DNA from 3 places in the Alteromonas sp. MB-3u-76 genome. Region 2 is predicted to be linked to each of the others. Evidence: predicted binding sites of a transcription regulator. Region 2 holds the regulator's gene; each other region holds the start of a gene.
The links. Region 2 encodes LexA, which represses DNA repair genes until DNA is damaged. Its sites were predicted from a motif close to TACTGTATNNNNATACAGTA; they were not measured.
Positions count from the first base shown of each region.

Region 1: recA (recombinase RecA) is a predicted target of LexA. The motif match lies at 6,075-6,094, and genes of this name have one in related genera.
Region 3: uvrD (DNA helicase II) is a predicted target of LexA. The motif match lies at 6,176-6,195, and genes of this name have one in related genera.

Region 1 is NZ_CP025115.1:994,141-1,005,341, forward strand. It holds gene eno (phosphopyruvate hydratase) at 1-806, opposite strand, end outside; gene CW735_RS04455 (CTP synthase) at 866-2,497, opposite strand; gene mutS (DNA mismatch repair protein MutS) at 2,690-5,293, opposite strand; gene CW735_RS04465 (CinA family protein) at 5,408-5,947, shown strand; gene recA (recombinase RecA) at 6,339-7,373, shown strand; gene CW735_RS19500 (hypothetical protein) at 7,402-7,761, opposite strand; gene CW735_RS04485 (IS110 family transposase) at 8,345-9,382, shown strand; gene CW735_RS04490 (ATP-binding cassette domain-containing protein) at 9,918-10,724, shown strand; gene CW735_RS04495 (ABC transporter permease subunit) at 10,708-11,201, shown strand, end outside.
Region 2 is NZ_CP025115.1:4,254,204-4,265,404, reverse strand. It holds gene plsB (glycerol-3-phosphate 1-O-acyltransferase PlsB) at 1-1,040, opposite strand, end outside; gene CW735_RS18995 (GNAT family N-acetyltransferase) at 1,210-1,605, opposite strand; gene CW735_RS18990 (GAF domain-containing protein) at 1,910-3,643, shown strand; gene CW735_RS19995 (GGDEF domain-containing protein) at 3,716-4,204, shown strand; gene lexA (transcriptional repressor LexA) at 4,311-4,937, shown strand; gene coxB (cytochrome c oxidase subunit II) at 5,543-6,685, shown strand; gene ctaD (cytochrome c oxidase subunit I) at 6,695-8,308, shown strand; gene CW735_RS18970 (cytochrome c oxidase assembly protein) at 8,393-8,980, shown strand; gene CW735_RS18965 (cytochrome c oxidase subunit 3) at 9,002-9,883, shown strand; gene CW735_RS18960 (DUF2909 domain-containing protein) at 9,903-10,112, opposite strand; gene CW735_RS18955 (SURF1 family protein) at 10,158-10,862, shown strand; gene CW735_RS18950 (hypothetical protein) at 10,855-11,201, shown strand, end outside.
Region 3 is NZ_CP025115.1:225,003-236,203, reverse strand. It holds gene CW735_RS01040 (MJ1255/VC2487 family glycosyltransferase) at 1-255, shown strand, start outside; gene lptM (LPS translocon maturation chaperone LptM) at 307-501, shown strand; gene lysA (diaminopimelate decarboxylase) at 501-1,751, shown strand; gene dapF (diaminopimelate epimerase) at 1,787-2,617, shown strand; gene CW735_RS01020 (DUF484 family protein) at 2,614-3,309, shown strand; gene xerC (tyrosine recombinase XerC) at 3,315-4,265, shown strand; gene CW735_RS01010 (HAD-IA family hydrolase) at 4,293-5,048, shown strand; gene cysE (serine O-acetyltransferase) at 5,145-5,945, opposite strand; gene uvrD (DNA helicase II) at 6,256-8,427, shown strand; gene CW735_RS00995 (GGDEF domain-containing response regulator) at 8,468-9,730, shown strand; gene rarD (EamA family transporter RarD) at 9,762-10,742, opposite strand; gene CW735_RS00985 (magnesium transporter) at 10,948-11,201, opposite strand, start outside.

The DNA.
Region 1 (11,201 bases), 1.1 Mb from region 2:
GAATCGAAGCTCTTGTCTTCACCAGACAACACATACTTACCGTCTTTGTAGAATTCAGACGCGGCACAATCTAGCGCAAGAGTAATGTCTTCATTCATTTTGTAGCCAGCGTTTTCAACGGCTTGCACGATAACAGCAAGTGCCTCTGCATTTGAGCTAAGGTTAGGTGCAAAACCACCTTCATCTCCTACTGCGGTGTTAAGACCTTTCGCTGAAAGTACTTTCTTAAGCGCGTGGAAGATTTCAGCACCCATACGCAGTGCTTCTTTAAAGCTTTTCGCGCCAACTGGCTGAACCATGAATTCTTGAATATCAACGTTGTTGTCTGCGTGCTCGCCACCATTGATGATGTTCATCATAGGCACCGGCATTGAGTATTGGCCAGACGTACCATTTAGGTCAGCGATGTGCTCATAAAGTGCAACGCCTTTTTCAAGCGCGGCTGCCTTTGCAACTGCAAGAGACACAGCCAAAATAGCATTAGCGCCAAGAGTCTCTTTGTTTTCGGTGCCGTCTAAGTCAATCATCACCTGATCGATATCAGACTGTGCAAGTGCGTCTTTGCCTAGCAGCGCTGGAGCAATTGCGTCGTTAATAGCCGCTACTGCTTTAGTTACACCTTTACCAAGGTAACGAGACTTGTCGCCGTCGCGCAGTTCTAATGCTTCGCGGCTACCAGTAGATGCGCCAGATGGTGCAGCCGCACGACCCATTACGCCAGACTCTAAGTAAACGTCTGCTTCTACAGTTGGATTACCGCGTGAATCTAAGATTTCACGTCCGATTATGCGACTAATTTTCGCCATGTTATTTCCTCAACATTTGATGTGGGAACGCAACGGGAAAGCGTTCCCTTTATTAGAAACTAGTGATTTTCTTTTTGATATTTACCCGCGGCTTCAACAAACCCCTTAAACAATGGGTGACCATCGCGAGGTGTTGAAGTAAATTCAGGATGGAACTGACCAGCGATAAACCAAGGATGGTCAGGTATTTCTATAACTTCTACAAGTCGTTTGTCAGTGGACAAACCACTTACCTTAAGGCCTGCAGCTTCGATTTCATCGCGTAAGTTGTTGTTCACTTCGTAGCGGTGACGGTGGCGCTCGTAAATTTCAACGTTCCCATAGATCTCATGCACTTTAGTGCCTTCAATTAAATGGCACAGCTGGCTGCCCAATCGCATTGTACCGCCAAGATCTGATGTTTCAGTGCGTGTTTCGGTAGTTCCAGCAGCGTCTAACCACTCCGTGATTAAACCTACTACAGGATATGCAGTTTCAGGGTCGAATTCAGTACTGTTGGCATTGGCCATGCCTGCAACGTTTCGAGCAAACTCAATAAGTGCAACCTGCATCCCAAGGCAAATACCTAAATATGGAACTTTATTTTCTCGGGCGTAGCGAGCTGCTGCAATTTTACCTTCGATGCCGCGTTCACCAAAACCGCCGGGCACTAGGATAGCGTCTAGCTTTTCAAGTATTTGCGTTCCTTTACTCTCCACATCTTGAGAGTCGATATGGTGAATGTTGACTGTCAGTCTATTTTTAAGGCCTGCATGCTTTAATGCTTCGTTTACCGACTTATAAGCATCGGGTAATTCAACATATTTACCAATCATGCCTATATTCACTTCGGCAGTTGGGTTGGACTCTGCGTAAAGTACTTGTTCCCATTCAACTAAATCAGCTTCTGGGCAATCAAATCCGAAGCGATCGACAACAAGCTGGTCCATGCCTTGTGCTTTAAGCGCAGCTGGAATGCGATAAATACTATCCACATCTTTTAACGAGATAACCGCTTTGTCTGCTACGTTGGTGAAAAGCGCAATTTTAGAGCGTTCGCTGGTAGGTAGTGCACCTACAGAGCGACACACAAGAATATCTGGTTGAATACCAATTGAGCGCAATTCTTTAACCGAGTGCTGAGTGGGTTTTGTTTTCACTTCACCTGACGCAGGCATATAAGGCACAAGTGTTAAGTGCATGTACATAGCACGCTCGCGACCCACCTCAGTACCTAGTTGACGAATGGCTTCTAAGAAAGGTTGTGACTCAATGTCACCTACGGTACCGCCCACTTCTACGATGGCAACGTCATGACCTTCAGCACCTTCAATAACGCGACGCTTAATTTCGTTAGTAATGTGCGGAATAACCTGAATGGTCGCCCCCAAGTAATCGCCGCGACGCTCACGTTTTAGTACTTCTTCGTAAACACGACCTGTAGTGAAGTTATTACGCTTAGTCATACGGGTGCGAATAAAACGCTCGTAGTGACCAAGATCAAGGTCTGTCTCTGCACCGTCATCGGTAACAAATACTTCACCATGCTGTATAGGGCTCATTGTGCCCGGGTCGACGTTGATGTAAGGGTCGAGTTTTAACATGGTAACGGTGAGACCGCGAGCTTCAAGAATTGCGGCCAGAGATGCTGCTGCAATACCTTTTCCAAGCGATGAAACTACACCACCAGTGACGAAAATATAATGTGTCATGCGAAACCTAGAACGTTAGGGTTGTATGGTAAATATAGGCCGATTTCAGAAAGAAACCATCTACACTTTGGACGGGGCGATAGTATACGCAAAACCATGTAAACAGACAATCTATTTGCCCACATGATGTGCAAATTTACGCCAGATTTACACCAAGTTTAGGCCAGTTGTGACCTAAACTTGGCCTTGCGGCTAAGACTGACTTAAGCGCTTTAAGGTGTATATAAGGTCGAGAGCTTGCCGCGGAGAGAGTTCATCGGGAGATATGTTCGCTAGAGCATCGACAGCAGGGTTGGGTTTATCTGGAAACAGCAATTCTGCTTGGCCTTTTGGCTTTGCGTTTGATGTAGCCTGTGATGCAGCCTTTGATGTAGCTTTCGATATACTTGCTGCCTTATCGGGCGCACTCTCTTCCCCTTGAGTCATAATATGAGAAGACTCTAATGCCGCTAGCTTAAGTTGAGCCGCTTGAATAACCGCTCTTGGTACACCAGCTAACTGGGCTACCTGTAGCCCGAAACTCTTACTTGCTGCTCCTTCTGACACCGTGTGCATAAAGCGGATAGTATCTTCAAACTCAACAGCATCCAAATGCACGTTGACCACACCTTGCTGTGTGTCTGGCAGCTCGGTTAGTTCAAAGTAATGGGTAGCAAAAAGGGTATAGGCATTAAGCTGTTTAGCAAGGTAACTTGCACATGCCCACGCCAGTGATAATCCATCGTAAGTACTCGTACCGCGACCAATTTCGTCCATTAACACCAAAGAGTTTTCTGTAGCGTTGTTTAAAATATTGGCCGTTTCTGTCATCTCGACCATGAAGGTTGAGCGCCCTGACGCAAGATCATCAGATGCACCAATACGGGTGAAGATACGATCTAATTTCCCTATATGCGCTTGCTGAGCTGGAACGAAACTACCTATGCACGCTAGCAGAGCAATAAGCGCTGTTTGACGCATGTAAGTAGATTTACCACCCATGTTCGGGCCCGTAATTATCAGCATTCGCCGAGCGGTATCTAGTTGCAGTGGATTGGCGATGAATGGTGTTTTCATTACATTTTCTACAACAGGATGGCGCCCTTCCTCATAAGTAAGTGCACACTCGTTACTGAGCCTTGGCCTGTGCCAATCTAAAGCAATTGCCCGTTCGGCGAAACAACACAAAACATCGAGTTTTGCCAGTGCCGCGGCACTGTCTATTAGGTTATTTAAGTGCGGCGTAAACTCATCAAATAGTGCTTCGTACAGCTTTTTCTCAAGTGCAAGCGCCGCGCCTTGACTGCTAAGCACCTTGTCTTCGTGCTCTTTTAGTTCTGGGGTAATAAAGCGTTCGGTATTTTTAAGCGTTTGACGACGGATATACTCCGATGGTGCATTTGCGCTGTTGGCGCGGCTAATTTCTATAAAAAAGCCATGTACTCGGTTGTATCCTACTTTAAGGGTAGAAATACCAGTACGCTCTCTTTCTCGGCGTTCCATTGCCTCAAGATAGTCAGTAGCACCCTGAGAGAGGGCTCGCAATTCGTCTAATTCTTCGTTGTAGCCAGGTGCTATGACGCCGCCTTCTCGTATAATTACCGGCGGGTTATCAATAATGGCGTGATTGAGTAGTGTCTGCAGCTCGGGATAAGTGCCGACAGTTTGGCTGATTTGCCTTATTTGCCCCGTTTCATAGCGCGATAATGCGTCGTGTAAATCAGGTAAAGCGTTAAACGCGTTTTTTAATCTGGCAAAATCTCTAGGCCGTGCAGAGCGAAGAGCTAAGCGTGCCATGATGCGTTCGATATCACCAATGTGTTTTAGGGCGCTGCGAATATCGTCAGGGCTATCATCAATAAAGGCGTCAACGGCGTCTAATCGACTCTGTAGCTCATGTTGGTCGGTAAGCGGCGAGTGGATAACCCGTTGTAACAGGCGACTACCCATGGCCGTTGTGGTAGTGTCCATTACACTAAAAAGCGTGTTTTCTTGACCGCCAGATAAGTTATGGGTGAGCTCTAGATTGCGTCTGGTAGCCGCATCTAGCTGAACGCGGCTGTCCTGCTGTTCTGTTTGTATTTGTCTAATATGAGGTAGGGCGGTTCGCTGGGTGTCTTTTACATATTGTAATACGCAACCCGCTGCGCCTAAGCCTTTGGTGATACCTTTAAGTCCGAAACCATCGAGGGTTTTAGTTCCAAACTGTAGATTAAGCTGCTCATCTGCGGTATCAATATCAAATTCCCATTCAGGACGTCTTCTTAATCCTTTTCGGCTCTCAATGAGTGAGAGTTGCTCGAAGCCTTCTGGATAGAGCAGTTCGGCTGGATTAACCCGCTGTATTTCCGCTAATAAATTTTCATCGTTATCGCATTCAAATACTACAAAGCGCCCACTAGTAACGTCCAGCGTGGCTAAGCCATAATGCATAGAGTGGCCACACACTGCGGCTAATATATTATCTCGCCGCTCTTCTAAAAGCGCTTCGTCGGTAACCGTACCTGGTGTGACAATACGCTGGACCTGTCGCTCTACTGGCCCTTTGCTGGTAGCCGGATCGCCAACCTGCTCACATATCGCTACCGACTCCCCCATTTTAACCAAGCGAGAAAGGTAACTTTCTACCGCATGATAGGGTACCCCAGCCATTGGGATGGGGTCGCCGCCAGATTTACCTCTGGCAGTTAACGAAATGTCGAGGAGTTCTGCGGCTTTTTTGGCATCATCAAAAAACAATTCATAAAAATCGCCCATGCGATAAAACAAGAGAATATTCGGATGCTGCGCCTTAATCGTAAGGTATTGGCGCATCATAGGAGTATGTGATTCCAAAAAACGACCTCAATAGATTTGTTTACGGTGTTAATGCGTATGGTAACAAATAAATGATAAACTCTCCGCTACCAAACACGCTGATGATAAATTGACATGACTACGCCATTTTCAACCGATTCCGAAACAAAAACCATATCTTTAACGATTGATAGCGCGTTAACTACTCAAGTGATGGCTATTGGCGATGTATTGCGTGATAAAAAGTGGACGGCATCGACTGCAGAGTCGTGTACAGGTGGAGGAATTGCGTTTGCTTTTACTAGTGTTGCAGGCAGTTCAGACTGGTTTAATCAGTCTTGGGTTACTTATTCGAACGCGGCTAAAAACTGTGAGTTATCGGTAAAAAGCGAAACGTTGGAAAAATATGGCGCTGTCTCCCAACAGACTGTAACTGAAATGGCGGCGGGTGTTCAAAAGCGAAGCGGTGCAGAACTAGTGATAACGGTTAGCGGCATCGCCGGGCCCGGTGGCGGTAGTGAAAGTAAGCCTGTTGGCACTGTGTGGTTCGGTTTTATATGCGGTACGCATGCACAGCAAGTAAAACAAGTATTCAGTGGCAATAGAGATGATGTTCGCGGTCAAGCGGTGGAGTTTGCTCTCAATTATGCATTGAAAATGCTTAGCGAAGTGTAACTGTTGAGCAGCCGCAAACATGAATATTAAGCTTGTTTGTAAAAGTTTTAGTATCAGCTAGACAGCGGTTAAATGTCTTTTTGTGTTGTACCGTTTTGCAAGACAAAATAATTAAAACACTGGTTGAAACTGTATGCTTGTACAGTATAGAATGTGTGTGGAAGTTGTTAGGGTATGATTATAGAAGCTCTTGTTTAAAAATTCGTATTTAAAAGTGCGTTCATAAAAGCAAGTAGCAACCTATTGGGAATAAATAAAGCGCGTAAAGTAATCGCTAAACAGCATAACAAATTACAGGCGAGTAAGAACAAGTAACAGCGGTCTCACTCCCACCCGTGTCCATATAATTAAAGATGTGACGCACCAAAGATCAAGCATAGGCATAGTTAAGATGACAGATCAGAATAGAAGCAAAGCATTAGATGCAGCGTTATCCCAAATTGAAAAGCAATTTGGTAAAGGCTCAATTATGAAGTTGGGCGAGAACAAGACAATGGATGTAGAAACCATTTCTACGGGCTCGCTTGGGCTAGACGTTGCGCTTGGTGCTGGTGGATTGCCCCTAGGCCGTATTGTTGAGATTTACGGTCCTGAGTCATCGGGTAAAACAACGCTTACACTTGAAGTTATTGCTGAAGCTCAGCGTCAGGGCAAAACTTGTGCATTCGTTGATGCAGAACACGCACTTGACCCAATTTACGCAGAAAAGCTTGGTGTTAATATTGATGAGCTACTGGTTTCTCAGCCAGACACCGGTGAACAAGCGCTGGAGATTTGTGACATGCTGACACGCTCTGGTGCTGTAGACGTTATTGTTGTCGACTCTGTAGCAGCGTTAACACCACGGGCAGAGATTGAAGGCGATATCGGTGATTCACACGTTGGTCTTGCGGCGAGAATGATGTCGCAAAGCATGCGTAAAATTACAGGTAACTTGAAGCGCTCGAATACAATGATGATTTTCATCAACCAAATTCGTATGAAGATTGGTGTTATGTTCGGAAGCCCTGAAACAACGACAGGTGGTAATGCACTTAAGTTCTATGCGTCGGTACGTTTGGATATCAGAAGAATTGGTTCTGTTAAAGAGGGCGATGAAGTTGTTGGTAACGAGACTCGCGTAAAAGTTGTTAAAAATAAGATTGCTCCTCCTTTCAAGCAAGCCGAGTTTATCATCAAGTACGGTGAAGGTATTTCTAAGCATGGCGAATTGATTGATTTAGGTGTTAAGCACAAGCTCATTGATAAAGCAGGTGCTTGGTATAGCTACAACTCTGATCGCATTGGTCAGGGTAAAGCAAACAGCATGCAATTTTTGAAGAACAACCCTGAAGTTTCAAATGAAATTGAAGCAAAGTTAAGAGAATTGCTTTTGCCTAGTAAGGTTGCAGTAGATAATAGTGAAGACGTAAACGAAGAGTCGTAAGTACGAACTTTATCCAAACTGACTATTATCAATGAGATTCATTTAAAAACCCGCCTTTAAGCGGGTTTTTTGTTTGCCCAGCGAAGCTGGCAAACCCGTCAGGTTGAAAGAAACCTGAATCACCCTGACTGAGGGGAAGATAATCCGAATGGCAAGGGCGTTGTTGGCCAACGGCAGGGTCTGAAGGAAGCCATAGGAAGTTAGAGGTACACAACGCAAGTGAACCTGATTCGGCAAGACAGGAGGGTAAGCGTGCAAAATAGCGCGAAGCCCGATACTCAGTCAGTCCTGTTTTGTGTTTGAGGGTGGAATTTCTAACAGGGAGCCAGTGCAGTAACTGGGGAAGCCTGGCATTAGATCCAATCAAATGGTTGGACGTATCGTTCAAGGAGTGATCCAAGAATGTTGCGAGTGTGAGGTGGCATAACGTGGTTACCAGATAGAACCCGTAGTAGTGAGTAAGGCTAGGCCGATGAAAGCCAGTAATGGTGTGGAGGGTAAAACCAAGCCGACTATCAGCATTGTGTTTGATAGGATCTATTTTAGCCAAAAGCTTAAATGGATTGCGAAGGGGGGAAGCAGACTTTAAGACTCTGATGAGTTGTGAGTTTTTTTATCATTGATACACAAGCCGCCAGATCAGCGGGACAAGTCGAATCGGTGCGCTAGGAATAGTGATGTCTGGTGAGACAGGCCGTATATGGGAAGTAATTGTAGTCAAATTTGGTAGATTGCCTCAGTGCTAGAACGCCAAACCCTGCAATGAAAGTTACCACAATGTTAGAAAATGAACGATGTCCATAGGGCGCACGATACTAGATTGCAAATTAGCATTGTGTCACTTAGCAAGTGATATGAAGTATGCAGGAGCCGTATACGAGGCCCGTACGTACGGTTCTGTGAGATGTATGGACTCCCTTCCCTGAAAGGGGTACGGTCTTAATTGTCAAATTAGCCAAAGGGGTCCATACATGATTAAGAATACAATTATTGCAATTGACCTTGCAAAGCATTCCTTTCAGGTTTGCAAGTTCAACAGTGACGGAAAAATTGATTATAACAAAGCAATGAGTCGTAAAGCATTGATAGCACTTCTGGGAAACCATGTGTCAGCGTTAGTGGCAATGGAAGCCTGTGGTGGCTCGAATTACTGGGCGCGTTTAGCGAGGCGGCATGGTCATCAAGTAAAAATCATTCATCCTCGCGCAGTAAAAGGGCTGCAATTAAAGCAAAAAACAGATAAAAATGACGCCTACGCTATCGGTATTGCGGCTCAATTACCTCATATAAACTCTTGTGGCATCATGGAGGAAGATGAACAGGGTCTTCAGGCCCTGGAGCGGGTGCGAATGCTGCAGTTGGAGCAAAGGACGGCGTTGGCAAACCAGATACGAGGACTGTTGACGGAATTCGGGATTGTGATAGCAAAGGGGTTAAATCATTTAGTCACTGCGCTGCCTGACATTTTAGAAGATGCAGAAAACGGCTTGCCGATGAATTATCGTCAGGCTTTGGCTGCGCAGTCACAAATGTTACAACTCTATACGACTCAAATAGAAAGTTATGACAGGCTCATAGCAGAACACACGCGGCATAATCCTGTTTGCCAGAAATTAAGTAAACTCGAAGGCGTAGGCCCTTTGATTGCTTTGGGGTTAACCGTTCGATTGGGAAATGCGACAGAGTTCAATACAGGCCGGGATGCATCAGCATGCATAGGTTTGACACCGAAGCAGCATTCGACCGGCGGTAAAGAGCGATTGGGACATATTTCTAAAAACTGTGCAGATAAAAGATTGCGAAGTTTGCTCTATCAGGGAGCAATGTCGGTAGTGAATAAAGCAGTATCCAGAGAGCCTAAGACTGTGAAAGAGCAGTGGCTGAAGGCGTTAGTTGACCGAAGGGGAAAGAAGGTTGCTGCCATCGCGTTAGCAAATAAAACGGTGAGAACCGCTGTTGCTCTAATAAAGAATAATGACGATTACAATCCGATACTGTTAGCAGCCTAAGAGTTAGTAAATCAACAAATTGCGAAAATAAATGGTAAGACCAACCAGCAGAATTCAGCCAGTCCTCTCAAGTGACTAAACACTGTGTGTGAGAATTGAACTGTTGGTGCGTATACATCGAAGGGCAGGAGTAGCTCTCCATTTAAAGCCCGTATATAAGAGCGCATCTACTACTAATTTTTCAAAAGATGTTGATTACTTCAGGGAGTCCATATAAGAGGGATGAGGCGCAAGCCTCACCCTACTCGATATGGCCAGTAAACGAAAAACGGCTTTCAGATAACACATTTGCTAACACTTATTATTGGTAGTTATCTTGCGTGAGCTAAAAATTAAATGAATTCTGTAATTAAGAATAAAAAACAAAGACTATAGATTTGTAGAGGCGGCAGTTTTACTGTTTAGTATAAGTAGTTGCCATCGCTATAAAAGTAATAAAACGAGTTCGTATTACATCAAAATAGAAATCTGTGAGTCGACATTTCGATAAGCATAGTTGAAGAAAATAATAATAAACGAGGAGAGGGACGCATCCATGATTGAAATAACTGGTCTCGCTAAACGTTTTGAGGTGGAAAACCCCAAAAAGCTTAGCGAGCAAGAGAAAAAAGACCCACGCTTAAAAGGACGCTACTTCCAGTCTGTAAGAGATGTATCATTTGCCTGTCAAAGCGGTGAGGTACTCGGACTGCTAGGGCCTAACGGCGCAGGAAAAACAACCACACTTCGCATGCTGTCTACAGCGCTACGCCCTGATAGCGGAAGCGTGACGATAGACGGTCAAGACGTATTGGCAAATCCAAATGTTGCACGAAAGAAAATCGGCTTTTTATCAAGCTCTACTGGTCTGTACGGCAGATTAACAGGTCGTGAAAATATCAGCTATTTTGGTGAGTTGCATGGTTTGTCGAAAAGTACCATTAACGCGCGTATAGAAGAAATGGCTGATTTGCTCGATATGCAGAGCTTTTTGGAAAGACGCGCTGAGAATTTCTCATCAGGTATGAAGCAAAAAGTATCCATTGCACGTGCTGTTATTCACGAGCCCTCGCTTGTAGTACTTGATGAGCCCACTACCGGCCTGGACATTATGGCGACCAGTACCGTTATGGAGTTTATTCAACGATTGAAAGATAAGGGAACACCGGTGATCTTCTCCACCCATCACTTAGATGAGGTGCAAGCTCTGTGTGACAAGGTCACCGTCATCAATCAGGGCGAAACTGTATTTAATGACTCACTTGCTGCGTTCAGCGCACTGTCTGATGGGCAAATGCATAAGAGTTTCCTTAAAACACTGTCAACAGAATCACAGGAGAAGAGCAATGTGGTTAATCTTTAAGAAGGAATTTAAAGAGTTATTGCGGGATAAAAAAACCATTATCTTTATGATTCTGTTACCGCTTTTACTGTTCCCTGCTATTTTCGGCGTAGGCATTTTCTTTATGAGTAACGCCGCTGAAAAAGCGGAAAATGAAATTCTAAAATATGCCATCGTTGGTGAAGCATATGCGCCTGACATTGTAGAATCTTTTGCTGAGGCGTCTGAAAAGTTTGAATTGGTAAGTGTTGACGGTGCTTTTGAGAGCGAGAGTGATTATGCCAAGTTTATCAAAAACGAAACTTTAGACTTTGTGTTAGTAATACCTGACACTTTTGATGCAGATATTTTGGCATCGGGACAGCATAAAATTGGGCTTTATTTAAATGATGCAGGGCTTAACAAAGTCTATGGGCGAGTAGCCGAAATCATTGACGTTTATATGGACGAATTTCAGCTAGCGGCATTTACCGAGCTGGGGTTAAATGAAGCGCAACA
Region 2 (11,201 bases):
AATATCTTGCCTACAGGCCAAAAATTTAAGTTTATCCCCGCAGCGATATGTGGCGTGACCATGCCTTCGTGATAGATAACGTAGGTTAAAAGTAAGTAGTCCATGTGGCTGCGGTGGCATGGAACATAAATAATTTCATGACCGTTAGCAGCCAGCTCTCGAATTCGTTCTGCGTGACCCACGCTGATACCGTTATAAATTTTATTCCAAATACGGGTAAGAATTCTGTCACCAAATCTAATCAGCCCTTCGCGATAGTCTGCAGCAATTTCAGTGATATATGTTTTGGCGCGTTCCTTGGCTTTTTCGTGAGAGATTTTTTTGCCGCGAGACTCTTCCGCCATCGCCCTGCGAACTGCATCAGAACCTAACACACTATTGTTGAGCTCCTGACGTTCTAAAAGCGTGGGGCCCGTCATACTTTGGCGCTTACGCTGAAAGTGAGTGCTTGCTACTCTTACAAGTTTTTGCGCTATGCTTTGATCGCTCCCGTGCTGATTAGCCATGGTGCGTGCAGAAACCGCTTTTGAGTAATTGATAAAATTGTCGCGGCCTAAAAACAGTACAATAAACAATTTTCGAAGCCAGCTGGGTGCCGCTTTATACGTAATTAGATCACCTAAACCCGGTTTACCTTTACCTGGCGTTCGTCCCCAGGTCACAAATACAGGAACCACCTGAAGGTCTAGGTTTTGATGATCTCTGTGCAGATGAAATAAGTCGGTGAACACATCGGCAATACCAGTGTTATCTGCACTTGAGCGGAATAGCGGCTGCGTTTTTCTCAAGAAAAGTGTTGATGGGTACTCTCTACCTGCTAGGGAAAGTGTTGCTGTAGGATCGGGAAGCCCTAGTGCTTCTGTCGACATCTTGAGTGCAAGCTGGTCGGTCACCGAATTAGTTGGCAGCAAATATACCATCGGCTTTTCTTTATCAATACCAAGCTCTGAATCGACATTCACCGGAATACTGTGTGCTTTGACGAGCAACTTAACAGGATAATGAAATACCGATAAAAAGGCTTTGCGCATCCACGACATGAATTCTGTCATCCTATGAAATAAAAACGGTAATAGTGTATCACAAAACCAGTGGCGTCTTGTTTTAAACGCGTAAACGGGATGTGGTACAACGAGTTTACGTTCCTTTACTTAGGCTGGTGAAGGGCAGCCTAAGCATTCGGTTTACGTATCGAATATGGGCGCAAATTTAACGAATATAGCGCATAGCAACATTACATCTTTCGTAGGCGCTTCCGTATTTATCCATAATGTCGGCGCAATGCGTAAATCCGTTTTTTTCGTATAAATGGATGGCGGCTTCGCAGTCTTTATTGGTCAATAAAAATAATGTATTGAAAGCAATAGAAGGTGCCTCAGTCAGCACATGCTGCAATAACCTCTCTCCTACCTTTAAGCCGCGAACGTTGGACACAACTCCCATTTTGGTGAGTTCAAATACGCCATCAGACTTTTTCGCCAGGGCACATGTGCCAACTATGCCTAAGGTAGGGTGTTTAGCAAACCAAATGTACCCGCCTTTGTCGATAATAAATTCTTTAGGACGAGAAATAACACCTTCGTCAACAGGTTCAAGAACAAACATCGATGTGATCCATTCTCTATTTATAGAATTAAAATAGGGCGACAATTGTTCGCTAAAAGGCAAAAATTCGAGCGGTGTTGAATGTTCCATGAATGACAAACAGCTTGTTTTACAATAACGCTATGCTAGTGAAAAATAGTGCCAATGAATAGCGAAAAGCGCACCTTTATTACCCAAAACTCGTATCAAACTTTTAACTAACGACAACAGCGGTTTGGTTAAGACTAATTGCTGGGCTTATAAACTGGTATTTAGCCAATAACTAACTACTTTTATAATAGAATCCGCCTAAGAGACGTTAAACTTGGACGACAGCAAACGACTGAAAACCATTGATGCATTCATGCTAAATAGCGAACTTAATTTAGATCTTGATGATTTAATGACGCTGCTAGCTGAAGCATACAATGTACCTATCGCGTTACTTGGAATTGTAGGTAGGCATGAAGAAGTGATTAAGGCATGCCACGGTACAGATATTAAAACTATTCCAAGGGAGCATGCGTTTTGTAATCGCGTAGTCGACTCAGGCGAAGCATTAGTCGTATCTGATGCTAATGAGGATGAGCGCTTTGCCCGCAATCCCATTCTAATTAACGACAATAAAGTCGTCTTCTATGCGGGTACTCCTATTGATGTTGATGGTGAGACCATTGGTGCGGTGTGTTTAATTGACAACCAACCTAGAAAGATTGAGAACGAGAACCTTACTTTATTAAAAAGGATAGGCGCTTTAGTTAGCAAACACATTGCTTTGTCCCGAGAGCATGAGATGCTTAAACGCGAGCATGGGCTTATTGAAAAGTCGCCTATTGTGCTGGCCACATGGAATTTTGCTAATTCTTTAAAGCTTGTATACATCTCTAAAAATGCCCGCGCCGTGTTAGGTGCAGAGGCGGCCGACCTGTTAAACGGGAATATCGAGCTAATTGATTTAATGTGCGATCAGTCTGATGCTGATTTCACGTTTGCGATGCAGGCACACATGGAAGGGGTAGAAAGCCATGTGTGCAGGCTGAAGGTGTCTGCTCCCACCCGCACCATATGGGTGAGTATGATTTCTACTGCCAGCTTTAACGACGATGGTAGTTTGGTTTCAGTACAGGCATTTTTATTCGACACTAGCGATCAGAAATATGTAGAAGACAAGCTAAACGAAACCAACCAGCGTATGCGCTTGCTGCTAGAAGCCTCGGAGTTAGGCACATGGGATTGGAACCTGAAAGCGAATGTTAATCAGGTAAACAAGCGTTGGTGCGAAATTATTGGTATTGATTATGAGTACTACGACAGTAGCTACAGGTACACAAGACAGCTCATCCACCCCGCCGACCTGATGCAATTTGAACAGCATCTTGAAGACCATATTGCAGGAAAAAGCCAAGTTTTTAATACTTCATTTCGAATGCAACATGCCAATGGCAGTTGGGTTTGGGTCGAGTCTTACGGAAAAATAGTAGAGCGCGACACAAATGGAAAGCCCATCCGCATAGCGGGTATCCACCGCGACATTACGCGGAGAATGGAAAGTGAGATTTTTGAGCGGAAAAAAACTCAGCTGCTGCAGTTTATCAACAAAACTCGCGCGTCATACTTGGAAAGCAATGATTTAACATTAGCGTGTCAGACAGTACTGCCCGAGCTTATAGATTTATCTGATAGTCAGTTTGCTTTTATTGCACAAATGCAAGACCAAGATACTGAGCCTAAGCTGTTTATACACGCTATTTCTGAAATTGTTTGGGACAGCGAAAGTTTTTCTCAATATTCGGAGTATAAAAACAGAAATCTATATTTCACTAGTTTCGACAACTTATTTGGGAAAGTTATTGTTTCAGGTGAGGTGATTATTGCTAATTCGCCCATAAACCACCCTGCATCAAGAGGAACGCCAAAAGGTCATCCTCGAATAAACCGATTTCTAGGGCTACCGATTAAGATAAAAGATAGAGTTGTCGGTATGATAGGTTTAGCGAATAAGTTTGAGAGTTACAAACCCTCTGATGCCGAATTTTTCCAGCCATTTGTAGATGCCTGAGCTGGCCTTTTCTATGCCGTTGATTTAGAGCGAGCGAGAGCTGATGCTGAAGAAAGACTGCGCAAGCTGGCAATGACAGACCCCCTTACGGGGCTTCTCAACAGGCGCTCTTTTTTAGATGAGTGCAATAGAATTGCTCAAACACACAAGCAGACTGCTGTGGCGATAGTGGATATAGATTACTTCAAAAGCATTAACGATACCTACGGACATGATGCCGGCGATTACGCCTTAAAAGAGATCGCAAACATTACTCAATCCATCTGCAACGAGCATGGCGTTGTGGCAAGGTTAGGCGGTGAAGAGTTCGCTATTGTATTGGTAGACAAAACCCCAAAAGACGCTGATTTGATTTTTGAAAGACTGCGGGATGCAATTAATTCAGCTCAGTTTAATTATAAAGCGGACCGTATTAGTCTAACAATCAGTACTGGTGTGAGTTATACGATGGATTCTTTCGAGGTTGACTTTAGTGCTTACCTATCTGTTGCAGATCAGGCACTTTATGAAGCTAAGTCCATTGGGCGTAATCGGGTATGCTGGCAACCTGGAATACGTTAAATGGTCGGTATTAAATCCGATTTTTTGTCTGTAGCGCCCGTCAGCGCTTGTTATTTGAATTTAGGTGTATATACTTACAGGAACTGTATGGACAGACAGGTCTTTTATGCGCCCACTCACAGCTCGACAAACAGAAGTTTTAGAACTTATTAAATCTAATATGCAAGCAACGGGAATGCCACCCACGCGTGCAGAAATAGCCCGTCACTTAGGTTTTAAATCGGCAAATGCCGCTGAAGAACATTTAAAGGCCCTTGCGCGTAAAGGCGTGATTGAAATTCTTCCCGGTACATCTCGTGGTATCAAGTTAACCATTCCGATAGAAGATGAAATAGCCGAAGAAGAAGGTTTACCGCTTATTGGGCGAGTTGCTGCCGGTGAACCAATTCTTGCTCAAGAGCACGTAGAGTCTCATTATAAAGTTGATCCTGCTCTGTTCCAGCCTCACGCTGACTTTCTATTGCGTGTAAACGGCATGAGTATGAAAAATATCGGCATACTCGACGGCGATTTACTAGCCGTTCATCGCACCACCGACGTGCACAATGGTCAGGTTGTTGTGGCCAGAGTCGATGAAGATGTAACGGTAAAACGTTTGGAAAAGCGTGGCCGAGAAGTGCTACTTCACGCTGAAAATGAAGAGTTTTCACCCATTAAAGTTGATTTAGCAAACGAACCTTTCGCGATTGAAGGTATTGCTGTAGGCGTTATTAGAAACGCTGACTGGATGTAGCCTTTTACCTTACTGTATTAAAAGCGGCATGATAGCCGCTTTTTTTAGCACTTAAGTCTAATAATCTCCCCTATTTCTCCTGTATAAGCTACAACTTTCAGTACTTATAAATATCATTGATATACCATTTTAGGCGTAAATCTTTAAGCGCCAGTTAAGATGGTTTTGCGCTGGTTTCGAGAGTGTTGCTAAACGAGCTCTGCTCAAAATTTATTCAATATTTGCCGCTTAGCGTTTGATTTTAAGAAATTAAATGGCAATAACCTGCACAACCAATCACTCCAAAAATCTACTCCCTATAACTCTGTTATCCCCCATCTGTGGCACTTTGCTTACTATTTGAGTAACGACCACGAAATTCTGCTTAGATTAAATTTTGACCTCTTCATTAAAATTTTAACAGAAAAGACTAGACGGAACGCTATTATTGCGCAATTCTTATACAAGCTTTAACAAAATAATAACAATGACTTTGAATTCAATTTACAAATTGATGTATTGAGTTAATCGTTCACAAACCACTTGGTAGAGACTGCGCAAAATAACATTTGGCGTTAATGGCTCTGCCATTACGGAGGTGCTGAGTGAAATCACTAAAGATCGCAATGTCAAAATGGTGTGTTAGCGTTCCATTTTTGTTCTTTTCTCAATTCCTTTTCGCGCAAGAGGCCGCAGAAGAATTATCTTCGCTTAATCTTCGCCGCGGTGCTACTGACATAAGTGGCCAAGTATACGACCTGCATATGCTCATGTTCTTTATATGTGTAGCTATTGCCGTGGTGGTGTTTGGAGTTATGTTTGCTTCTATGTATTTACATAGAAAGTCACGAGGCGCCAAGCCAGCAAACTTTCATGAAAATGTAAAAGTAGAAATTGCATGGACGGTGGTTCCATTCCTCATCCTTATTTTTATGGCCGTACCCGCTGCCAATACGCTTATTGCCATGGAAGATACCTCTGAAGCTGACATGACCGTTCTAGTGACAGGATCTCAATGGAAGTGGCATTACAAGTACATGGACAGTGACGTTGAATACTATTCTTTGCTTGCTACTCAGCGTGAGCAAATTCAAAACAAATTTACGAAGACCGACAATTACTTATTAGAGGTAGATCGTCCTTTAGTAATTCCCACCGGGCAAAAGGTGCGATTTTTGATCACATCGGACGACGTTATTCACTCTTGGTGGGTACCCGACTTTGCGGTGAAGAAAGATGCTAATCCAGGCTTTATTAATGAAGCTTGGGCAAAAGTTAACGAGCCAGGCGTTTACAGAGGCCAATGTGCGGAGTTGTGCGGTAAAGACCACGGTTATATGCCGGTAGTGGTTATCGCAAAGGAACCAGCGGAGTTCGACGCGTGGATGGGTGAGCAGGAAGATCGTGCACGTAAAGCGAAAGAAGAAGAACAGCGCTTACTATCGATGAATATGTCAATGGATGAACTTATGACAGAAGGTGAGCGAGTTTACAACGCCACATGCGCAGCGTGTCATATGCCAAATGGTGAAGGTCTGCCGGGCGTTTTCCCAGCGCTTAAAGGCAGCAAAATGGCACTGGAAGATCAAACTGGGCACATTGAAATTGTGCTTCACGGCAAGGCCGGAACGGCGATGCAGTCGTTTAGCAAGATGTTGAGCCTTAAAGAAATTGCAGCGGTTGTTACCTACGAGCGAAATGCGTGGGGCAATAACACCGGTGACATGGTTCAGGCTAAAGATGTCAACGCTTTAGCAACTGGAAACTAGGAGCGAATGATGAGTAAAGCAACTGAAGTAATTTCGCCAGATACCTCTGTGCATCACGATGACCACGATCATCATGACCATATACCGAAGGGAATTACGCGCTGGCTGTTCACTACGAATCACAAAGATATAGGTACATTGTATTTATGGTTCGCTTTCATCATGTTTTTGGTGGGCGGTGCTATGGCAATGGTTATTCGAGCTGAGTTGTTTCAGCCTGGGTTACAAATTGTCGAGCCAAACTTTTTTAACCAGATGACTACTGTTCATGGGTTAATTATGGTGTTTGGTGCCGTAATGCCTGCGTTTACCGGGCTGGCAAACTGGTTAATTCCAATGATGATTGGGGCACCAGATATGGCGCTTCCCAGAATGAACAACTGGAGCTTTTGGATTTTACCAGGCGCCTTTTTAATTCTACTTAGTTCCTTGTTTATGGAAGGTGGCGGTCCGGCGTTTGGTTGGACTTTCTATGCCCCACTATCAACAACCTATAGTGGCGACTCTACAGCACTGTTCGTCTTCTCTGTTCATATTATGGGTATTTCCTCAATCATGGGGGCGATAAACGTTATCGTAACTATCTTTAACATGCGCGCGCCTGGTATGACATGGATGAAAATGCCGCTGTTTGTATGGACTTGGCTAATTACTGCGTTCTTGCTTATTGCAGTTATGCCTGTGTTAGCAGGTGCAGTCACTATGGTACTGACCGACAAATTCTTTGGCACAAGCTTCTTCGATGCGGCCGGTGGTGGCGACCCCGTTATGTTCCAGCATATTTTCTGGTTCTTCGGACACCCTGAGGTTTACATTATGATACTGCCAGCGTTTGGCATTATCTCTCAAATAGTCCCTACGTTCTCCCGCAAGCCGCTATTTGGTTATGCCTCAATGGTGTATGCAACAGCGTCTATAGCATTACTGTCATTTGTTGTTTGGGCTCACCATATGTTTACCACAGGTATGCCGGTTTACATGGAGATGTTCTTTATGTTTGCCACCATGCTCATTTCCGTTCCCACGGGGGTGAAGGTATTTAACTGGGTAGCCACCATGTGGCGAGGGTCGCTTACCTTTGAAATGCCAATGATGTTCGCTATTGCGTTTATCGTGCTATTCACTATTGGTGGGCTATCGGGACTCATGCTGGCAATAACACCGGTTGATTTCCAATATCATGATACCTACTTCGTGGTCGCTCATTTCCACTATGTACTGGTTACTGGTGCTGTCTTCTCCATTATGGCTGCTGTTTACTACTGGCTGCCTAAATGGACGGGCAAAATGTACGACACCACACTGGCGAAGTGGCACTTCTGGTGCTCTCTTGTTTCGGTAAATGTACTGTTCTTCCCTATGCACTTTGTTGGTTTGGCGGGGATGCCTCGTCGTATTCCAGACTACGCACTTCAATTTGCAGACTTCAATAAATGGATAAGTCTAGGTGGCTTCGCCTTTGGGTTGTCTCAACTTATTTTCTTAGCGCTATTAATTAAAGCGTGCAAAAAACAAGGCGAGCCAGTATCGGCACAGGTATGGGATGGAGCTGAAGGGCTCGAGTGGGAAATTCCTTCTCCTGCGCCTTATCACACATTCGAGACGCCACCAGTAGTTAAATAGTGTTTCGAACTTAGACTGAGACGGGGCTATTAGTAATGGCCCCTGGCAGACTAAGAAATAGAATTCCAAGCGGAGGCACAGTGTATGACACAAGCAAGTGCGAACAATAAGATGGTGGTCAAATTAGTGGCCATTGTTATTGGTATGTTTGGATTCGGTTTTGCGTTAGTGCCGCTTTACGATGTCTTTTGCGACATTGCTGGCATAAATGGCAAGACAGAGGGGACTGCAGCGGTTTATCAATCTATCGATATTGATGAAAGCAGAGAGGTTACCGTTGAATTTATTACTCGCACTAATACCGGAATGCCGTGGGAGTTTCGAGCAGAAACCAAACGTATAAAAGTACACCCTGGTGAGTTGAACACGGTGTCGTTTTACGTGCGAAATCCGGCATCGAGCAATATTATCGCACAAGCTATACCGTCGGTTTCGCCAGGCACTGCAGCCATATATCTCAATAAAACCGAATGTTTCTGCTTTAATCAGCAGCCATTGCAGGCGGGGGCAGAAGCCTATATGCCTATGCAGTTTTATGTAGACCCACAGCTACCTGAAGATATTACGTTTTTTACATTGCAGTACACACTCTATGACGTCACCGCGAGAGCGAGTGATCTAACAACTAAACCGAATCCTTTTATGGATCCGTCGTTACAAAGCGGCGAATAGTCTGTTTGGGATAAGGAGAAAATGATGCAGCAAGAATATCAAAAATATTATGTACCCGCGCAAAGTCCGTGGCCCATTGTGGGGGCGGTCGCTCTGTTTTTAATCGCAGTAGGTGCCGGCAATTTTGTGGTTGAGGCAACGAAGGGCGAAAGTGGTTATGGCAGCTATGTGCTGCTAGCAGGGATTGTTGTTTTATTAGTTATGCTAATAGGATGGTTTAAAAACCAAATAGATGAGTCTATGTCTGGACTGTACAGCGACCAGTTAGGACGCTCTTACAGACAGGGCATGAGTTGGTTTATCTTTTCTGAAGTGATGTTTTTTGGAGCCTTCTTTGGCGCACTCTACTACGCGAGATTTATCGCTGTTCCATGGTTGGGCGGTGATTCAAATAATGCGATGACAAACGAAGTGCTTTGGCCAGGGTTCGAGGCCATGTGGCCACTGGTGAACACCCCAGGCGGTATTACCACACAAGAAATGAGTCCAGGTGGATTGCCCACTATTAATACAATTATTTTGCTTGTCTCCTCAGTGACGCTGCATTTCGCACATGTTGGTTTGGAGCAAAATAAGCGCAAACAGCTCACTCTTATGTTAGGTGCGACTATCTTACTTGGCTGTGGATTCTTGTTTTTGCAGGTTGAAGAGTACATCCATGCATACCGCGATTTGGGCTTAACTCTGCAATCGGGCATTTACGGTAATACTTTCTTTATGCTGACAGGGTTTCACGGCATGCACGTTACCTTGGGCACTATCATTCTAATTGTGATGTTCTTCAGGGTGTTGAAAGGCCACTTCACGTCAAAAGAGCACTTTGCCTTCCAGGCAGGAAGCTGGTACTGGCACTTCGTTGATGTGGTGTGGGTAATGTTGTTTATTTTCGTCTACGTGTTGTAGCGCAGCTAGTCGCCAAGCCCTAATAAGGCCTAGGGTTTGGCGAAATTAACCCAGTTCCAATAGCTATCAATATAAGTACAACGATGATGACAGAGGTAAGTACCCTTCGGCCGATATATTTGCTCATAGGGCCATCTTTAGGATCGTTTTTCATCATCACACGCATGGCCATAAAGAGATTAACAATCATAAATAACACCAGGGCGACAAGGATTACTTTTATTAACATAACCATCTCTTCTTTTTTTATTTGTTTTGGTTGGAGCTGTTAAGTATGTCACAACGTTTTCAGTTTTTATTTCCTTGGCTAGTCACCGCAGTGAGTGTGGCGGCGATGTGTGGCCTGGGATTTTGGCAACTGGAGCGTATGGTCGAAAAACAGCAGCGTTTAGCAAGCATAGCGCAAAAGCAAAGCAATGAAAGCCTTAGCTTAACCGATGCGCTGATGGAAGAAGATCCCAGAGATATTGCAATCAGCTTTGTGGGTACACCGGATGGCGAGCGCGCTTTATTACTTGATAATCAAATCCATGAACAAAAAGTTGGCTTTGATGTATTTGCGCCTGTGTTAACTAATGCAGGCTGGATTTTAGTTAACTATGGCTGGATACCGGCGCCAGACTTAACGCGAACAATACCCCAGGTTAACCTATCAAGTGCGACACGCCAATTTGACGGCATTGTGACCGTTCCTGGAGACAACCCCCTTGTTACTGAGACTAATGTCAGCCTTCCCAGTTTTCCTGCCCTTGTCCAACAGATAGCGTTCAAATCGTTAAGTGAAAGTTTAAATGTTGCACTTTTACCTTATGTTGTTGAGCTCACCTCAAAAGACCCGGCTTTTGTTCGCGATTATAAGCCGGTTGTTATGCCGCCAGAAAAACACCTTGGTTACGCAATGCAATGGTTTGGTTTAGCCATCGCTGCGGCAGCCATAGGTGGCTTCGCAATCAGTAAAAAAGGACGTATTCATGAGTAATACTACTTCCAAAAAAACACTAATTATTATGGTCGCCGTTTTTGTTCTTCCGGTGGTGTTAGCGAAAATTGCGCTAGAAAACGATTGGTTCAACAAAGCGTCTACAAATAAAGGCGCATTGCTTCAGCCAACCCTTGATTTAAGCACCATGCTAAAAGAAAGCTCACCAACTTGGCGTCTTCTTTATATTTTGCCTGAACAGTGCGACCTGCGTTGTGAAAATGCTCTGTTTAGTATTAATCAGGTGTGGCTGGCGTTAGGGAAAGAGTCTGATCGCGCTCAAGCGCTGGTATTAACCACGCCAAATAGCGACAAAACTGCACTCGCGTCATTAGCCGA
Region 3 (11,201 bases), 330 kb from region 2:
CAACTATCCAATGTATTTATGCTTGATAGCCTCAAATTGTGCCAGCCATTATTTCAGCTAGACACCGACGTACTTGAAGAATGGTTATCCTCGCCTGAAAATGAGCCTATAACCTTTCCAGATAACGCCAATTTGCTTATAGACTGGATAAAGCAAGGTAACTATTCAGACACCAAAACCCTGTGTGAAACCCTATGGAAACACGTCCAATACGGAGATAAAACGCGAGAACGTTTATTGTCTCTTGCAATTTAATACCGCAATGCGATGATAGCGGCATTTATCGTATTCATTGCGGGATTTTCTGTGCTTAATAAGTTGGCTGTTTTTCTGCTTACCCTTACTGCATTAAGCGGTTGTGGTTATAAAGGAGCGCTGTACATTCCAGACGCCCCAACGCAAAATTCGCCCCCGCCCTCAAGCGCCACCCAAGGCGATTCTGAGCAAGGGCCCAACACAAAAAGTACTGCACCTGCCTCTATATCTGGAGAGACTAACTAGTGGATTACTTTGCCTACAAGCAAGGTCAGCTTTTCGCTGAAGACGTTGCCGTTTCCGACATTGCAGCCGAGCACGGCACACCAGTTTATATTTATTCACGGGCAACACTAGAGCGTCATTGGCATGCATTTAACGATGCTATAGGCGACCACCCACACCTCATTTGCTATGCCGTTAAAGCTAACTCAAACATAGGCGTATTGAGTGTATTGGCAAAACTTGGTTCCGGTTTTGATATTGTTTCTGCTGGCGAACTGGCCAGAGTTATTGAAGCCGGAGGCAGCGCCAACAAGGTTGTCTTTTCAGGCGTAGGCAAGAAGCATGACGAAATACGATATGCACTGCAGCAGGGTATAATGTGCTTTAACGTAGAGTCAGAGCCTGAATTACATCGCATAAACGAAGTGGCCGGTGAGTTAGGCGTTAAAGCTCCTATTTCGCTTCGCATTAATCCCGATGTCGATGCAAAAACTCATCCTTATATCTCTACTGGGCTGAAGGCAAACAAATTTGGTATTGCACGAGAAAATGCACTAGCCACCTACGAATTAGCGGCCTCATTGCCCAACCTGAATGTAGTAGGCATGGACTGTCACATAGGCTCTCAGCTAACTGAAATTGGCCCATTTGTTGATGCACTAGAGCGCCTACTTGTGCTCATAGACGAGCTTGCCGAGCGCAATATTATTATCGAACATCTCGATGTGGGCGGTGGTTTAGGCGTTACTTATAACGATGAAGAACCTCCTCACCCCAGAGCGTATGCTGTAGCCATGGCCGAAAAAATGGTAGGCCGCGAGTCGTTAAAACTCATTCTCGAGCCAGGTCGTGCCATTGCTGCGAATGCAGGCATATTGGTTACTGAAGTTGAGTTTATCAAACAAGGCGAAGAAAAAAGTTTCGCCATTGTAGACGCTGCGATGAACGATTTACTTCGCCCTGCGTTGTATTCAGCATGGCAAAACATTATTCCCGTACAAGAGCACAGCGACGCCGAACCCAACACATATGATGTCGTTGGCCCGGTGTGCGAAACCGGTGACTTTATCGGTAAAGATAGAACGCTTGCCATAAAACCTACCGATTTACTGGCAGTTCGCAGTGCGGGCGCCTATGGTTTTGTTATGGCCTCAAACTACAATAGTCGCTGTCGCCCAGCCGAGATTATGGCCGATGGTGAAACGGCTATTGTTGTACGCGAGCGAGAAATTCAAAAAGATCTCTGGAAAGGTGAGCACAAACTTCCGTAAACTAGAGACAAATATAAGATTAAGACGCACCGTTAATGCAGGTTCAATTTTCTAAAATGCACGGTTTGGGCAACGATTTCATGGTTATTGATAACGTTACCCAAAATGTATTTTTCTCAAAAGATAAAATAAAACAGCTGGCCGACCGGAACTTTGGCATTGGTTTCGACCAATTACTGATGGTTGAGCCACCTTATGACCCAGAGCAAGACTTTCACTATCGCATTTTTAATGCCGATGGGTCGGAAGTGGAACAGTGTGGCAACGGCGCTCGCTGTTTCGCACGTTTCGTGAGGCAACACGGGCTCATCAGTCGCAACAAAATTGTAGTAAGCACAAAAGCCGGGAAAATGGTGCTGTATCTTGAGAAAGATGGCCAGGTTACCGTGAATATGGGCAAGCCTATGTTCGAACCCGCCTCTGTGCCCCTTAAGGCCAACAAGCAAGAAAATACCTATATTTTGCGCTTGGGCGATAAAACCTTGTTTATTGGTGCCGCCTCTATGGGCAATCCCCACTGTGTAATGGAAGTGGACGATGTTGATACGGCACTAGTCCACGAGATTGGCCCAGCGGTAGAGAAGCATGAGCGGTTTCCAGAAGGCGTTAATGTTGGCTTTATGCAGGTAATCAACGAATCACACATTAAGCTTCGTGTATTTGAGCGCGGCTCAGGGGAAACTTTGGCCTGTGGCAGCGGCGCATGCGCGGCAGTTGCAATTGGTCAAATACAAGGTAAATTAGGAAAAGATGTGCGGGTAGATTTGCCTGGCGGCAGCTTGCGAATTCGCTGGCCAGGGCCAGATAGCGTGATGAAAATGACAGGGCCTGCTGAACACGTATACGACGGACAAATAACAATATGAGCGAATTACTCGGGCAATCTAACGCCACTCAAATTATTGAGCCCTTTAACGACACCTCGGCGCTCACTCCAGCGCAGGTGCGCGATTACTTGTTAGAAAACCCCGAGCTTTTCGTGCAATATCCAGAACTCCTTGAAAAGATAAAGTTTCCACACGAGCAGAAAGGCAGCGTGTCGTTAGTTGAAATTCAGGGTGAGCAACTGAGAAAAAAAGTGCGTCAGCTTAACCTCAAGCTCAACCAATTGGTGTCTATCGCCAAACAAAACGAGAAAATATACCGCGTTTACACAGACCTAAACGTTCAACTTCTGCGCTGCGAAAGCGTTGCCGAGGTTCAGTTTACTCTTGAGGATGTCTTGCAAGAGCGTTTGCAGCTATCTTCAGCGGTCATCAAAAGCTTTAAAGGCCCCCATGCGATCCCCGAATTACAACAGCGATTGTTTACCGAAAAGCGGTTTAAACAGTCTAACTTCTTTTTCGGACGTCTTTCGCAGCACGAGCGTCAATTGTTGTTTGGAGAAAGTAGCGCAGAGTCAGTGGCTCTGATGATTCTTGGTGATAACCGCGACCTTGGCATTTTAGGAATAAGCAGCAGCGACGCCAGTCATTTCACGCCTGATATGGACACGCTATTACTTCAGCAGCTACAGCAGGTACTCAACATTATCTTACCCGACATGATGGGGTACTAATTTCTGTGTCTCACGACGCATCGCAAAACTCTTCTCAAAACCTAATCAGTGACGCATGCCAACACTGGCTTGATAAATTTTTATTGCATTTGCAGGTAGAGCGCGGACTCTCTGGCCATACGGTTAAAAATTACAGCCGCCAGCTAACCGAAGTAGCCAAACTATTGAATCTACACGAATGGTCTGGGCTAACGCCTAGCGACATAAAACGTGTGATGGCCGATGGAAAAATGTCGGGGCACAGCGCGCGAAGTATTGCGCTTCGCCTCTCAGCACTGCGCACATTTTGCCATTACCTTATTGAGCATCAGCAGCTTTTCAGCAACCCATTAGAAGGTATCCAAGCACCCAAGCAAGGCAAGCCTTTACCTAAACAACTTAGTGTGGATGAAATGCAGCAGTTGCTCGGCGCACAAACAGGCAGTGAAGATGACGAGGGCATGCAACTGCGCGACAACGCCATGTTTGAGTTAATGTACGGCTGTGGATTGCGGTTGAATGAGTTGACAGGGCTTGACCTTGCCGACTGCCTAAAAGACGGTACGATTAGGGTAACGGGCAAAGGCAGTAAGCAGAGAATACTCCCACTTGGTAGACACGCACAAAAAGCACTTAATGCCTGGTTAAAGGCTAGGCCAGCCTATGCATCTCCTTATGAAAGTGCCGTGTTCGTAAGCAAACGCAAAACCCGGATATCAAATCGGCAGGTTGCTAACAGACTGGATAAAATGGCACAAACCCAATCAATTTCGCAGAAAGTCAGCCCTCACAAACTGCGCCATTCCTTTGCTACCCACGTACTAGAATCAAGCGGCGACTTACGAGCCGTTCAAGAGTTGCTAGGGCACGCAAATTTGTCTACTACACAAGTTTACACGCATCTCGACTTTCAGCATCTTGCGAATGTTTACGACGCTGCCCACCCCCGTGCACATAAAAGTAAAAACGACAAATAGACACACAATATTAAGGCTAGCTAGTTTATGCAGTTTTTTAAACCCGTTAACAAGGTGAAGGCCATGACCTTCGATCTTGACGATACGCTTTACGATAATGAACCGGTTATAAGACAGGCTGAGGCCGCGTTAGCTGCTCACTTAGCCGAGCACCACCCTCATGCGGCCACGCTTTCACCCCGTAACTGGTATGATTTAAAATGTGCCGCAATTAAACTAGACCCTCGCTTGGGATCTGACATGGGGCAACTGCGCAAAGTTATACTTACTGCAGCGCTGTCAGGCAAAAACTCAAGTACACTTTGCGTTGAAATAGCTAACGATGACAGTCACAACAGTCAGCTCAAGCAGGAAGTAGAAGCCTGTTTTAACTGTTTTTATGATGCGCGAAGCAATTTGACGCTAGCGCCAGATGTGCACCACATTCTTCAACACCTAAGCACACGCATGCCGCTTATTGGCATAACCAATGGCAATGTTGATGCGGATAAAATAGGGATTACGCCCTATTTTGACACTATCTTGCACGCAAGCCTGACACGCCCTATGAAGCCGGCAGTAGGCATGTTTAACGAGGCAGCAGCACTGTTAGAACTACCAGCTAGCCATATTTTACATGTGGGAGATAATCTTGTTAAGGATGTGTTGGGCGCAGTGAACGCAAACTTCCAAGCCGCTTGGTTCGCCTGCAATCGGCCCATGGATTTACACAATGAGCCGGTGTCGGTACTGCCTCACGTTGCGCTAAGCAGTTTATCTGACCTCGCTTATTTCTGTGAATAACAAACAGCCACGCTAATGGGCTAATGCCAGATCAGCATAAGATAGGTGTTAAGCGTTATCCTCTTTAGGTGTTGTCTTCTTTAGACGTTGTCCTCTTTAAGCATTGTCTTCTAGCACATTTTGCTGCATAGACTCGCAGGGGTTTTGGCAAATGGGCCGACCTACTACTTTTGCCGGTACACCTACTACGGTAACGTGGGGCGGAACGTTATTTAGCACCACACTGCCGGCGCCTACTTTAGAGCCCTCGCCAATTTCAATATTACCCAGTATTTTTGCACCAGCGCCCACTAGCACACCCTGTCGAATTTTAGGGTGGCGGTCGCCAGACTCGTTACCCGTACCGCCTAGTGTCACGCTTTGAAGAAGTGACACATTGTCTTCTATCACGGCTGTTTCACCTACAACAATGCCGGTGGCGTGGTCGAACATAACGCCTTTACCAATTTGTGCAGCCGGATGGATGTCTACGCTGAAGCTTGCCGAGTTACGGCTTTGAAGGAAAAGCGCTAGCTGGTGACGATTATTCATCCACAAATAATGTGCCATTCGGTGAACCTGCACCGCGTGAAAGCCTTTAAAATGGAGCAATGGCGTAAGATAGTCATCAACAGCAGCGTCGCGAGCTTTTATCGCTAAAATATCTGCCATTGCTGCCTCGCTAATGCCAGGCTCTAACAAATAAGCCTCGTCAAACACCTCACGAATAGCTAATGCAGGCATAACATCGTCGGCCATTTTGTTAGATAAAATAAAACTTAAGCACGACTCAAAGTTATGGTGAGCCAATACACTGGCGTGAACATAGCTCGATAACAAGGGTTCGTTATCAGCGACTACTTTTGCTTCTTGTTTCAAGGTTGACCAAAAATCGATGGGCATAGAAAGAGAAGTCATGGCATTTCCTGTTGGTGTATATCGCAGACGTCATAAACGATTGTCTTTGCCTAAAAGCGCAAAACGTTTGAAGAACCGAGTGTAGGACTCAGAGTTTACCTGAGATTACAGAATATCAATATAACACTAGTACCCAAGGTGAAGTTTTTTCGATCAACAAAGCTAAACAATTTCGTATTAGTTATTCCATTTAAGAACACTTAAAACTGCATTTTAAACGCGCAAAACTGGACTGTATAAATTAACAGGCAGCTGGCATAATAGCGGCGCGTTTAATTTGTATATGAAATAAGATAATAGGTGCCACACTATGGATGTATCCAGACTGCTAGATGAGCTAAACGACAAACAGCGTGAGGCTGTAGCAGCACCACTTTCAAACGCGCTTGTTTTGGCCGGCGCAGGAAGTGGCAAAACGCGGGTATTGGTGCATCGCATTGCATGGCTTATGGAAGTCGAGAATATCGCCCCCTTCTCAATTCTAGCCGTAACCTTTACGAATAAAGCCGCAAAAGAAATGCGCGGACGAATAGAGTCGTTAATGGGCAGAAGCCTGCACAACATGTGGATTGGCACCTTCCACGGCTTGGCACATCGCTTATTACGAGCCCATCACGCTAAAGCGAAATTACCTGAAAATTTTCAAATTATCGATTCAGACGACCAATACCGCCTTATCCGTCGCATACTAAAAGCCATGAACTTAGACGAAAAGCATTATCCGCCCCGTCAAATTCAGTGGTACATAAACGGCAATAAAGACGAAGGCTTGCGCCCGCAACACATTGAAACCCATGGCGATCATATTCAGAAAACCATGCGTGAAGTGTATACCGCTTATCAAGACGCCTGCGACCGCTCTGGCCTGGTAGACTTTGCTGAACTATTGCTTCGTGCCCACGAACTATGGGCGAAAAATCCAGAAGTGCTAGCGCATTACCAACGTCGATTTCGAGCTGTGTTGGTAGACGAATTCCAAGATACCAACAACATTCAATACGCCTGGCTGCGCATGCTGTGCAGCGGCGATAATAACAATATTATGATTGTTGGCGACGACGACCAATCGATTTACGGCTGGCGTGGCGCTAACGTAGACAACATTCAGCACTTCTTAAAAGACTTCGAATCACCTGCCACCATTCGCTTAGAACAGAATTATCGTTCCACCGGCAACATCTTAAAAGCAGCCAACACGGTAATCGACAACAATACTGGTCGTTTAGGTAAAGAGTTGTGGACAGAAGATAAGCAGGGCGAGCTTATCTCGGTGTACGCGGGGTTTAACGAACTAGATGAAGCCCGTTTTATCGTATCAAAAATTAAAGACTGGCTAAATCAGGGCCATGCGCTTAGTGATACCGCCATTTTATATAGAAACAACGCACAATCTCGTGTTTTAGAAGAAGCGTTACTTCACGAGGGTTTGGCGTATCGTATTTACGGTGGTCTACGATTCTTCGAGCGTCAAGAAATTAGAGATGCACTTGGCTATATGCGCATGGTAAGCCACCCTCACGATGATGCGGCTTTCGAGCGCGTGGTGAATACACCAAGTCGCGGTATTGGCGAAAAAACGCTGTCGCAAATTCGCGAGACCGCACGCTCTCACAACTGTTCCATGTGGCAGGCTAGCCAGCTACTTATTAACGAAGCCAGTTTGAAAGGTCGTGCCCTTAACGCCATTCAAAGTTTTGTGTTGCTAGTGACAGAGCTTGAGCAATCAACGGTTGATGACCCCCTTGAACAACAAGCAGATAAAGCAATACGCCAGTCTGGGCTCTACGCTATGTATCAGTCTGAACGCGGTGAAAAAGCCCAAGCGCGCCTGGAAAACTTGGAAGAACTGGTTACCGCATGTAAAACCTTTATTGTGCCCGATGAAGCTGAAGAAATGACGCCGCTAGCAGCGTTTTTAGCTCATGCATCGTTGGAAGCGGGCGATACACAAGCCGATAAAGACCAGGATGCGGTGCAAATGATGACCATACACACAGCGAAAGGCCTCGAGTTTCCGCTCGTGTTTTTAGCGGGTGTAGAAGAAGGCATGTTCCCCAGTCAAATGACCAATGATGAACCAGGCAGAATGGAAGAAGAGCGTCGTCTCTGCTATGTTGGTATGACTCGGGCTATGCAAAAGTTGTATATCACTTATGCCGAAAGTCGTAGATTATATGGTCAAGACAAATACCATACAGCGTCGCGCTTTATTCGTGAAATGCCCGATGATTGCATTGAAGAGGTTCGGCTAAAGTCGACGATATCGCGCCCCGTGCACAACAGATTTAGCCCAATGACGTCTCATGCGTCATTTGAAGAAACCGGCTTTAAGTTGGGCGAACGTGTGGTGCATCGCAAGTTTGGTGAGGGTATTGTGCTGAATTATGAAGGCAGCGGTGAGCACGCGCGCGTGCAAGTCAACTTTGATGAATTTGGCAGTAAGTGGCTGGTTCTCGCCTACGCAAAACTGGATAAAGCGTAGTACTAACACGGCAAGGTAGCCTGTATCTAAGTTGGATTATATGCAGCAACATGTGCTGGTCATTGAAAATGGCGATAACAACCTTGAAATTATATCGAGGCTGGTGAGGCGTGCAGGCTTAACCCCTGTCGGTGCTACCTCGCTTATGGAAGGGCGCGCTCGTTTTGCACAAAACACACCCGAAACTTTCTTATGCGCTATTATTGCTTATTCTTTGCCAGACGCACCGAAGGGCGAAGCTATCGACTTTGCCATTAACGCATACATTCCTACTATTGCCACCACGGAAAGTTTAGACACGCTCATTCGAGACAAAGTGCTCGAGCGGGACGTTGTCGACTATATTCCCAAAGAGAACGCGCAAAATTACGATTATCTCATCCGCCTTATAGCAAGGCTTGAGAAAAACAAATCTACTGGCGTTGTGGTTGTAAGTACCAACAGGGTACAGCGGACCCGAACGCTTTCCCTGCTTGAACGCCACAACTTCGTTGTTTATGAGTGCATTACAGCAAGTGAAGCCATGAGTGCCCTTTCCGACCACAAGCATATTAGATTGGTTATTACAGACAACACGCTTCCCGATATGTCGGGCACGGTATTTGTGGCGAGTTTGCGAAAAGCATTTTCAAAAGAGCAACTGGCTATAATGGGCATTGCTGGCGGCCAAGGCATGCTAATGTCGGCGCACTTTATCAAAAGCGGAGCAAATGACTTTTTGCGGATACCCTATTGCCACGAAGAGTTTTTGTGCCGGGTTATGCAAAACGTGGAATACATTGAGAATGTTGAAGCCATTAGACGCGCTGCAAATACCGACTATTTGACGGGTTTACCAAATAGAAGACATTTCTTTTATACCGTTACTATGCAGCATCAGCAGCTTTCAGATGAGCACGCATTGGCACTTATCGATCTTGATTTCTTTAAGTCTATCAACGATACCCACGGCCACGATGCGGGTGATGCCGTACTTAAGGCAGTTGCCGCATTGATAGAGTTCTATTTTCCAGACGAAATTATTTCTAGATTCGGCGGTGAAGAGTTTTGTATTTACCTACCAGACACGCCCTTTAGAGAGGCTTATGAGCGGCTTGATGATTTTAGAAAGGTGGTAGAAGCTGAAGCTATTGAGCTACCAAAAACCACCACTCATATTACCTGCAGTATAGGTATGAGCGGGACCACCACACAGCGAATAGACAATCTCATCAGTGATGCAGACAAACAGCTTTATGCTGCTAAAAACAGCGGTCGCAACAAAGTCATGTTTGATAAAACCGCGCATTTAGCTTTTGAATAGAGCGCAGAGCCAACCTTTTTAAATACCGAAGTTACCGTCGCTGTTCTTGCATTTTCTTCTCTTGCATAGCCTGCTCTTGCGTAGCCTGATCATGCATTTTCTTAACCTGCACTCTTGCCTCAATTCGTTGTCTGCGAAAGTGAAATATAGAGTCTGCACTGAATACCGCCAACGCTAACCACACAAATGCAAAGGTGGTGAGTCGTGCCTCTTCTAACGGCTCGCCATAAAGGTAAACCGCTAAAATAAACATAAGCGTTGGGCCAATATATTGGAAGAAACCTAGGGTGGAATACATAATTCGGCGTGCCGCTGCGGTAAAGCACAGCAAAGGCGCGGTGGTAACAATACCCGCAGCGAAAATAAGCACGTTTAAATCGATGCTATTGTTGAATAAGTTACTGTATTCAGACCCGTAAAGTATCCAATATCCTATCGCCAATGGAGATAGCATAAGGGTCTCGATAAACAAGCCAGGTAAGGAGTCTACCGCCACCTGCTTGCGTAAAAGCCCATAAACACTAAAGCTAGAAGCTAACACCAGCGCAATCCACGGTATTTCACCGTATGAAATAACCAAAATAGCTACGCCAACCACAGCCAATATCACAGCGCTTCTCTGCAGCGTTCGCAACCTTTCTTGAAGAAAAATACGCCCTAAAAACACATTAATGAGCGGATTGATGTAATAGCCTAAGCTGGCATCAAGAAGGTGGTCGTTGTTGATGGCCCAAATAAACAGCAGCCAGTTAGCTCCCAGTAATAGGCCAGCAAAAAACAGAATTGTCATTACCCGCTTGTTTTTTAATGCGGTTATTACTTTCGGCCATTGTTTAAGCACCGCAATAAAGCCAACAAGCAGCACCACAGACCAAATAACCCTATGCATTAATATTTCAGCCGCAGGCAGCACCATCAACTGCTTAAAGTAAACAGGTGCTACACCCCACATACTGTAGGCGGCTATTGCACAAATAACGCCTACTTGGGCGGCGGAAGCGGGCTTAGACAATGGTGGCTCCAAAATGAAAATAGGCAAAAAAGCGCGCTATTGTTTATTACAAATGCAGAATTCACAAGCACTGTATTGTATATCGCCACATAAAATGTAGCGCTATACAGCGGCCTAAATGCAGTACCTAATGCAGAATAAATGCGTTAAACATTTTTAACGCACACAATTATTATTCACTGCCGCTGACTTTAGCTCTCGCTCGCTAGAGCAGAAATAACGTACCTAAACCGAGGAAAGCAACAAAGCCTACTATGTCGGTCACCGTTGTGAGTATCACGGAGCCAGACAGCGCAGGGTCTATCTTAAGCTTGTCGAGGATAATAGGCACAAACACACCGGCTAACGCCGCAGCTACAATATTGAACAAGATAGCCAAGCAAATAACCACGCCAAGCATAATATCGGTAAACCAAAAATAGGCGACTATACCAATAACCAAGGCCCAAATTACGCCAT